2 regions of the Sodalis praecaptivus genome follow, and region 1 is predicted to be linked to the other one. Evidence: predicted binding sites of a transcription regulator. Region 1 holds the regulator's gene; the other holds the start of a gene.
What was found. Region 1 encodes Fur, which represses iron uptake genes when iron is present. Its sites were predicted from a motif close to ATAATAATGAGAACNACTATCAA; they were not measured.

Region 1 (4,203 bases):
GCGTACTGGCCCGTCCCCTGGGTGAAAATCATCGCACGCTGCAAATTGATTTGCGCAACCACGGCCTGTCCCCCCACGCCCCCACCATGGGTTACGACGAAATGGCGCGGGATGTGCTGGCGTTACTGGACGCGCTGCTTATTGAGCGCTGTATCGTCATCGGTCATTCGATGGGCGGCAAGGTGGCAATGACGCTTTGCGCGCTGGCGCCGGCGCGCATTGCGCAGGCGGTGGTGATCGATATGGCGCCGGTGGCCTATCAGGTCCGCCGCCATGACGCCATTTTCGCCGCCCTGGCGCGCGTCAGCGAGTCTGGGATAACGCAGCGCAGCGACGCCGCACGGCTGATGGAACAGGATATTGACGACCCGGGCACCATTCAGTTTCTACTGAAATCGTTTGATCAGGGACAATGGCGTTTCGCTCTTGACAGCATCCAGCATAATTACGCCGACATTATCGGCTGGCGAACACTGCCCCCCTGGCCGGGGCCGATACTGTTTATCCGCGGCGGTAATTCCCCCTATCTGGATGATCGCTACCGCGAGACTCTCCGCCGGCAATTTCCCCGCGCCCGCGCCCATGTGGTGGCCGGCGCCGGCCATTGGGTGCATGCCGAAAAACCGCAGGCGGTAGTGCGCGCTGTCGCGCGTTTTCTGACGGAAGCATCAGCCGGACGCGGCAGTTAGCCATTGTCGCCACCCGCTTCACTGGGGTAAGATGACGGGTTTTTGGATGCCGGCTACCTCCAGGGACCGGTGAAACTAACGCTACGGAGGACGCCGGCCAGGGCTCAGGCCAGCCGCCGGCGACCCCGCCGCTTACGGTTGCATATTCCCTTCATCAACTATGGCAAAAGAACAAACGGACCGCACTACGCTGGATTTATTTACGGATGAACGCCGCCCGGGAAGGCCGAAAACCAGTCCTCTTTCTCGGGATGAGCAGCTCAGAATCAATAAGCGTAACCAGCTGCGGCGTGACAAAGTGCGCGGGCTGCGTCGAGTGGAGTTGAAAATCAATGCGCAGGCGGTGGATGCGCTGAATAAACTGGCCGATCAGCGGGATATATCCCGCAGTGAGCTTATCGAACTTATCCTGCTGGCGGAGCTTGAACGCCAGCGGCCCGCCGGCTGAAGGAGGGGTCCCGCGGCGGCAGAGCGTCATTTGTGGCACAGGCCTTAAACAGACCGATCGCTGGCCGTAAAGCAGGCCGCGCGTCTGCCTGCCGCTAAACCGTGGCACAGGCATTAGGCCGGCACGCCTTTGCACCTGCGGCGTACACGTCACGGCGGGCGCAATTGACGCAAAAAGCCCCCGCCGGCAGGTATCTCCTTAAGTGAGGGTCTGCTATCATTGCCCTTATCAGCTTAAGGTTGACGATTGGGCATACCCTTAATTTTTATGAGGTTTTGATATTCATGGCGAGTGTAGGCATTTTCTTTGGCAGTGATACCGGCAATACCGAAAATATTGCCAAGATGATCCAAAAGCAACTGGGTACCGATGTTGCTGATGTTTTTGACATCGCCAAAAGCAGCAAAGAAGATCTGGAACAGTATGACCGGCTGCTGCTGGGTATCCCGACCTGGTATTACGGCGAAGCGCAGTGCGACTGGGATGATTTTTTCCCGACGTTGGAAGAGGTCGATTTCAGCGGCAAGATAGTTGCGCTATTCGGCTGCGGCGATCAGGAAGATTACGCGGAGTATTTCTGCGATGCGATGGGCACCCTGCGGGACATTATTGAACCCCACGGCGCCACGCTGGTCGGCCATTGGCCTACCGCCGGCTATCATTTCGAGGCGTCCAAAGGGCTGGCGGACGACGACCACTTTATTGGTCTGGCCATTGATGAGGACCGCCAGCCCGAGCTTACCGCCGAACGCGTCGACGGCTGGGTCAAACAGGTTCGCGAAGAGATGAATTTGGCTTAACGCCTTACCGCCGTCCGGCCTCCCCGGACGGCATGATGCCGCATTGTATGCTTGATAAATAATTCCTTTCAAATTGATAGCTACAATTTTGTAACTTTTTCCGCCAAAGCAGTACAATGGCACCACACTTTGTGTGATTTTTTAAACCTAAAGAGGTAACATAGTCCTTACTCGCTGAGTGGGCTATAATGAAAATGAGTCTCTTTTTCATTTCTGACCGCGAGTTCTATAATGAGACAGTGATACATTTTTCGGGCCGACGATTGTTATAGGCTGTGTTAGCTTATAACTTGATTATCAAGTAACAGGACCAAACCCGCATGACTGACAATAACATCGCATTAAAGAAGGCCGGCCTGAAAGTGACCCTTCCCAGGCTCAAAATCCTGGAAGTGTTGCAAGACCCGGAATGCCACCACGTCAGTGCGGAAGATCTGTATAAAAAGCTGATCGATATGGGTGAGGAAATCGGGCTGGCCACCGTTTACCGCGTACTCAATCAGTTCGATGACGCCGGCATTGTCACCCGCCACAACTTTGAGGGCGGCAAATCGGTTTTCGAGCTCACCCAGCAACACCATCACGATCACCTGATTTGCCTGGATTGCGGCAAGGTCATCGAATTTCGCGATGAGTTTATCGAGGCGCGCCAGCGCGACATCGCGAAAAAGCACAATATCAAACTGACCAACCACAGCCTCTATCTTTATGGCCATTGCGCGGAAGGCGACTGCCGTGAAGATGAAACCTTGCATGATATAGATGATCCGCACGTCGTAAAATTCTGACACCCGTCCTACGCCGTCACGTTACCGCCATACAATCACGACCGTATAAAGAGAAACCGCCGCCGGCGGTTTTTTCTCGCCTTGCTTTTACACTTCATAACGCCCCTTTTTTCTTACTTGCCGCCATCCCGCTATTCTCCCGTACTGAATCAGCCTTTCACCCGATGACGGCGGGGAAGTTAACTTCTTAGGCTATTGGGCAGTGGGCTTATAGGCCGATAAATTATTATCAGCCCCTAGCCCGGCCCTGCCCCCAAAAAAACAGGGGAGCAGGGATCCGTTCACAGCGCTTACCCACCGAGCCCTCCCTGGAAGCGGTAACGCTGTCTCCTAACGTCTTTGGTCGACCTACAGGTATCCCGATGATGAAACCTATCCTGCAAGACACCCCTGTGCCGCCCGCGGCTGTGGCATCGCTGGCAGCGCCTCCCGCCACGCGAACGCCGCTCACGTCTGAACCCAACGGCGTAAGGCAAGCAAAATGGTTACGCCCAGCCACCGCGGCGAGGAGCACACCCCCGGCATCCCCGCGCCCCGTGCGTATTGATGCGGCGCTTGCCAACGTCACCACCCTGCTTACTCCCGTACCGTCGCGCCCCAGCAAAAACGCCCAACGCGACGCCGCGACCGGTTGGCAGCCGGCCACGCCATCTGGCTCCCTGCCGCGACGGTTACACAACCCGCAACGCGATACCGCGGCCGGTGCATACCCGTCTAGACAATCGCCCTCATCGCCGGTGACCCTCAGACGTCCGCGGGATCCCGTCGCGGCAGTGGCGAGCCAGGCTCCGCCGCGGCCGCCGAAACCTTCGCCGTTGACGGCAGGCACCTGCGGCGATAGTTCCCGCATGTATGCGCAAATCGATCATGAGGCCCTGCCCACGTTTCGCTCAACGGGTATCACGTTCGTTCCCTACGACAAAACCGTTTACGCCACTCTGCACGGCCCTGAGCCCCTCATCTCTGACGCCCACGGGGCCCCAGAGGGGAGGGTGCATTCCTGGATCGATTTTAGCGTCGAGAGAAAAAAGCATGCGGCGTTCGCGGCGTTGACATCCCGCGTTAAGCAACTGGTGGGTGACAAGGTGATCCCGTGCAAATATGCGCCGCCGGCCGATGCGTTAGATAACAGCTACATCTGGGCCGACAGGCCCAACCATTATCAGCTACGCCTCAGGCACCATCCGCACGCCTATAGCTTGGATAAGCTTGAAAACTTGCCGCAAGCGTTGCAGCGCGGGCAGCAAGAGGAATAAGCGGCGCAGCGTAACCGCTTCCCCCTGCGCCAGAAACGGAAAGATCACGGCGCGGGGGGCAAGATCACATCCCGGCTTTCGCGGCCCAGGTGTCGCGCAGCCCCACGGTGCGGTTGAACACCGGATGGGAGGGGCTGGAGTAGCGGCTGTCGGCGCAAAAATAGCCTTCGCGCTCAAACTGGAAAGGTTCATCCGCATTGGCTGCCGGTACGCCGGCTTCGA
Region 2 (4,203 bases), 1.3 Mb from region 1:
CAGACTGAGCAGCGCCGCCATCGACAACATCAATAACAGCGGGTAACGCCAGGGAGAGGCCGTTGCGCCGAGCGTCGCGCCGCAGGTCGCCAGCACCAGCATCAGGTGCCAGAACCATACCTGACCAAAGGAGGTATGCAGCACCGCACGCCACACCTCCAATCGTAGAGTATCCGGCCACCCCTGCCCCATCAGGCCCGCCTGGAGCGCCAGTAGCGCGATGGCCGTCAACAGACCCACGAGCGCCAAACCGCTTTGGCTGCGCCGAAATGCGCGCCGCAGCAGAGGCTGCAGCGCGGGCGGCGCCAGACGTTCACTGAACAGCAACACGCCGGCGAGCTGTATCAACGCGGCAAAATGAATGAAACGGCAGGCCGCGAACCAGGCCGGCAACGAGGCCATTTATTTGACGCTGAAGGAGTAGCTGCCCTGGGTTTTATGCCCATCTACCGAAACCACATGCCACGCTACTACGTATTCGCCGGCGGTCAGCGGCTGCTTAAACGGAACGATGATTTGGGTAGCATTGGCCGGATCGGTCTTGATGGGCCCGGTCGGCACGGGCTGGTTATCCTTACGGGTTAACGTTAAACCGCTAAAAGCAGGTTCAATCGCTTCGGTAAAGGTCAGGGTAAGCGCCTGCGGCGCATCCGTCATGGTGGCATTGGCAGCGGGATATTGCGTCTTGAGATGCGCATGGGCTTCTGCCCGCGGCGCGCAGAATACCGCTCCGGCAAATAACGCCAGCGCGTACACCGGCGCGGCAATACGTTGCATTGACATTAGTGGCTTTCCTTAAGTAGATAAATGTCGGAATAAACGCCATGGCACGGGTAACAAGACGGCAGGATCCACTGTATAGCCATTACCGCCGGCGGCGAAAAAGGCCTGTAGGTTCGGGCAAGGCTGGCTATCCCGCTGACATGAGCGCGGGCAAATAATAGCGGCTGCGGCGGGTGAAGTCGAGGACAACGCACCCGTCCGCCCCGGCGGTGATGCAGGGGCGGACAGGAGAAATCATTAGCAGAGACAGGCGCTTACATCGTGGTGGCGACGCTGTTATCGCCATTCATTTTCTTAAGATCCTGATCGATAAAGAACAGGCCGCTGGCATCGGTGTTCACCAGCGCCAGCTTGTCGAGGATTGACTTGAACATCTTTTCTTCCTCGTGCTGCTCGGCGACATACCACTGCAGGAAGTGGAACGTGGAATAATCCTGCAGCGTCATGGCGACATGGGCCAGCTCGTTAATCTTCTGTGTAATCATTTGCTCATGCTGGTAAGCGAGTTTGATCAGCTCGGCCAGGGAAGGAAACCCGACCGGCGGCGCTTCGATAGCCCCCAGTACCGGCATGGTGCCGGTGTCATTGAGATAATCAAACAGGCGGCGCATGTGATCCATCTCTTCGCTGGACTGGGTTTTGAAAAACTGGCTAGCGCCCTCTAATCCTTTGTCATTACACCATGCGCTCATTTGCAAATAGAGATTGGCGGAAAAGAATTCGAGATTTAATTGTTCATTTAGCTTGCTGGCCATTTCTTTTTTTAACATTGTCTGGCGTCCTTATGGGATGTGCAGGTGATTTATTTTCGCTATTATGCCAACATCATCGGGAAAAACAAACCGGCTTATTCCGAAATAGACGGATAATTTAAAATCAGCCAAATTCAATGACCTGCGATAATTTCACTGTTCCGCATCAGGGAGTGATAATTATTCCTCGCTTGGAATTGATAGGGATTATTATTTGCATTCTTAATTAACCATTATTTCCCGCACCACGCTGTATCGCCACGGCAAAGATGCCAAAAACGAAATAGAAACGATTATTATTCACCCCTTCCCACCGGCGGCTTGCAAACCGTCGCCGGCTGCTTTATTTTGTACGCCGAACCGCAATGAACCGGGAAGAGTTACGATGACGTACAATTTAGCCACCCTTGATGAGCCAACGCGCGATAAAATCAACGTCGACCTGGCGGCGTCTGCCGTGGCGTTCAAAGAGCGCTATAACATGCCGGTGGTGGCGGAACAGGTGGAGCGGGACCAACCCGCGCAGTTACGCGACTATTTCCGTAACCGCGTGGCCTTCTATCGGCAGGCTTCACTCAACTTCTCCCGCCTCCCTTACGAGCCGCGCAAATAATCCTCCCCAAAGCGGAGGGCTGTGCGCCCTGTGCCACAGTGTGGTGTCTCATCGCCGTCTATTCCTGGGGGTAACCCCCTCGCCTATGCGCGAAGGGCTAAGGGCGACGTGAAGGTTATGCCGCATTTTCCGTTTTGCGGCGTGTGCATGCAATTGCCGGGCGCGCACGGCCTCCTTTCACGCGGCGGCATGCGTCGCGCGATAACTGGCGCACCCTGCGCCGCGTTTCGCTGACGCTCCCGGCACCGCAAGGCCCGTCATGCTATTTCGGCACCAAATAGCACAATTTGTGTTGCCAACGACCGACAATCGGCAGTTAATAAATCCAGCATTTCCTGTCTGCCACTGAGAGGTCATTATGAGTAAGGGAATGGATCGTAAAAAAGACACCAAGAAGAAACCGTTGAAAACCCCGGAAGAAAAGCGTGCCGAAAAGCGCAGCAAAAAGGCGCCTGCCGACATTGTGTGATGCCTCGCCGCTTCCTTTCCTATCAACCCGCCCTCGCAGCGGGTTTTTTATTGCCGCTTAAGGCGTCATAATAAGGCAACTTTGCCAGCACAGGACCAATTATGACCTTTCGCGTGATCGATACCGAGACCTGCGGCCTTGACGCAGGCGTCGTGGAAATCGCCTCGCTGGACCTTAGCGATACGGGCATCAGCAATGTGATGAGCGATCTGGTGAATCCGGGACGCCCCATTGGACTGGACGCGATGGCTATCCACCATATCACCGAAGAGATGGTGGCGGATAAACCGCGCATCGCGCGCGTTATCGGCCGTTACCAGGGCAGCGCCTATTATGTCGCGCATAATGCCGCCTTCGACAGGCGGATGTTGCCGGAGATGAACGGTGCGTGGATCTGCACCCTGAAACTGGCGCGCAAATTGTACCCCGGTATCAAGTACGGCAATCAATATCTGCGTTATGCGCTTAAGTTGCAGGTTGCGCCGCCGGCGGGGCTCTACCCCCACCGGGCGTTGTACGATTGCTACGTCACCGCCGCCCTGTTGATGAAGATACGGCAGGATTCCGGCTGGAGCCCCGAAGAGATGGTGGCGATAAGTAATGAAGCCACGTTACTCTCCAGCCTGAAATTCGGTAAGTACCGCGGCCAGCCGCTGGCGCAGATCGCCCGTGATGACCCCGGTTATCTCCACTGGCTGCTGGCCAATTTGCGCGATTTATCCGCCGACCTGCGTTATAGCCTCAACTACCATCTCTCCGGGGCAGCCAGCGAAGCACAACGCCATGCCGAGGGACATACCGGGGAGTAAAGCTGCACGACGCGGCTCTCCGACGGTTAAGCGGGCCCCGTCGGCGGGCTGCCGGCGGCTTTGGCCAGCGCCAGAATAAAGGTATATTCCATCGATACTCCTTCATAGCCTTTGAAGCGACCGGATTTGCCGCCATGGCCGGAGTCCATATCGGTGCACAGCAATAGCAGATGATCGTCGGTTTTCACTTCACGCAGTTTAGCCACCCACTTCGCCGGCTCCCAATACTGCACCTGCGAATCATGCAGGCCGGTGGTGACAAGTAAATGAGGATAAGCCTGCGCACGTACCTGGTCATAAGGGCTGTATTGCAGAATATAACGATAGAAGGCTTCCTCCTGCGGATTTCCCCACTCCTCATATTCGCCGGTCGTCAGCGGAATGGATTCATCCAGCATTGTGGTCACCACATCCACGAAGGGTACCTGGGCTACTACACCTTTGAACAGCGCCGGCGCCATGTTGATGACCGCCCCCATCAACAGCCCACCGGCGCTGCCGCCCATGGCAAAGGCCTGCTCGGCATCGCCATACCCTTGACGCAACAGTTCGCGGCTGATGTCGATAAAATCGTTGAAGGTATTCATCTTGTTAAATAATTTGCCGTCCTCGTACCACTCTTGGCCGAGTTCGCCGCCGCCGCGTATGTGCGTCAAAGCAAAGACGAAGCCGCGATCCAGCAGGCTCAGCCGGCTGGCGCTGAAGTCCGGGTCCATACTGCTGCCGTAGGAGCCGTAGCCGTAAACCAGCAGGGGATTGCAGCCCGGCTTAAACAAA

Region 2: a site for Fur is predicted at 1,733-1,755, ahead of ftnA (non-heme ferritin). Genes of this name have one in related genera too.

The regions. Positions count from the first base shown of each region.
Region 1 is NZ_CP006569.1:3,221,937-3,226,139, forward strand. It holds gene ybfF (esterase) at 1-689, shown strand, start outside; gene ybfE (LexA regulated protein) at 850-1,137, shown strand; gene fldA (flavodoxin FldA) at 1,422-1,937, shown strand; gene fur (ferric iron uptake transcriptional regulator) at 2,258-2,725, shown strand; gene SANT_RS14235 (hypothetical protein) at 3,088-3,981, shown strand; gene glnS (glutamine--tRNA ligase) at 4,046-4,203, opposite strand, start outside.
Region 2 is NZ_CP006569.1:1,944,510-1,948,712, reverse strand. It holds gene copD (copper homeostasis membrane protein CopD) at 1-402, opposite strand, end outside; gene yobA (CopC domain-containing protein YobA) at 403-783, opposite strand; gene ftnA (non-heme ferritin) at 1,038-1,553, opposite strand; gene SANT_RS08635 (DNA polymerase III subunit theta) at 1,921-2,148, shown strand; gene exoX (exodeoxyribonuclease X) at 2,719-3,426, shown strand; gene SANT_RS08625 (S9 family peptidase) at 3,453-4,203, opposite strand, start outside.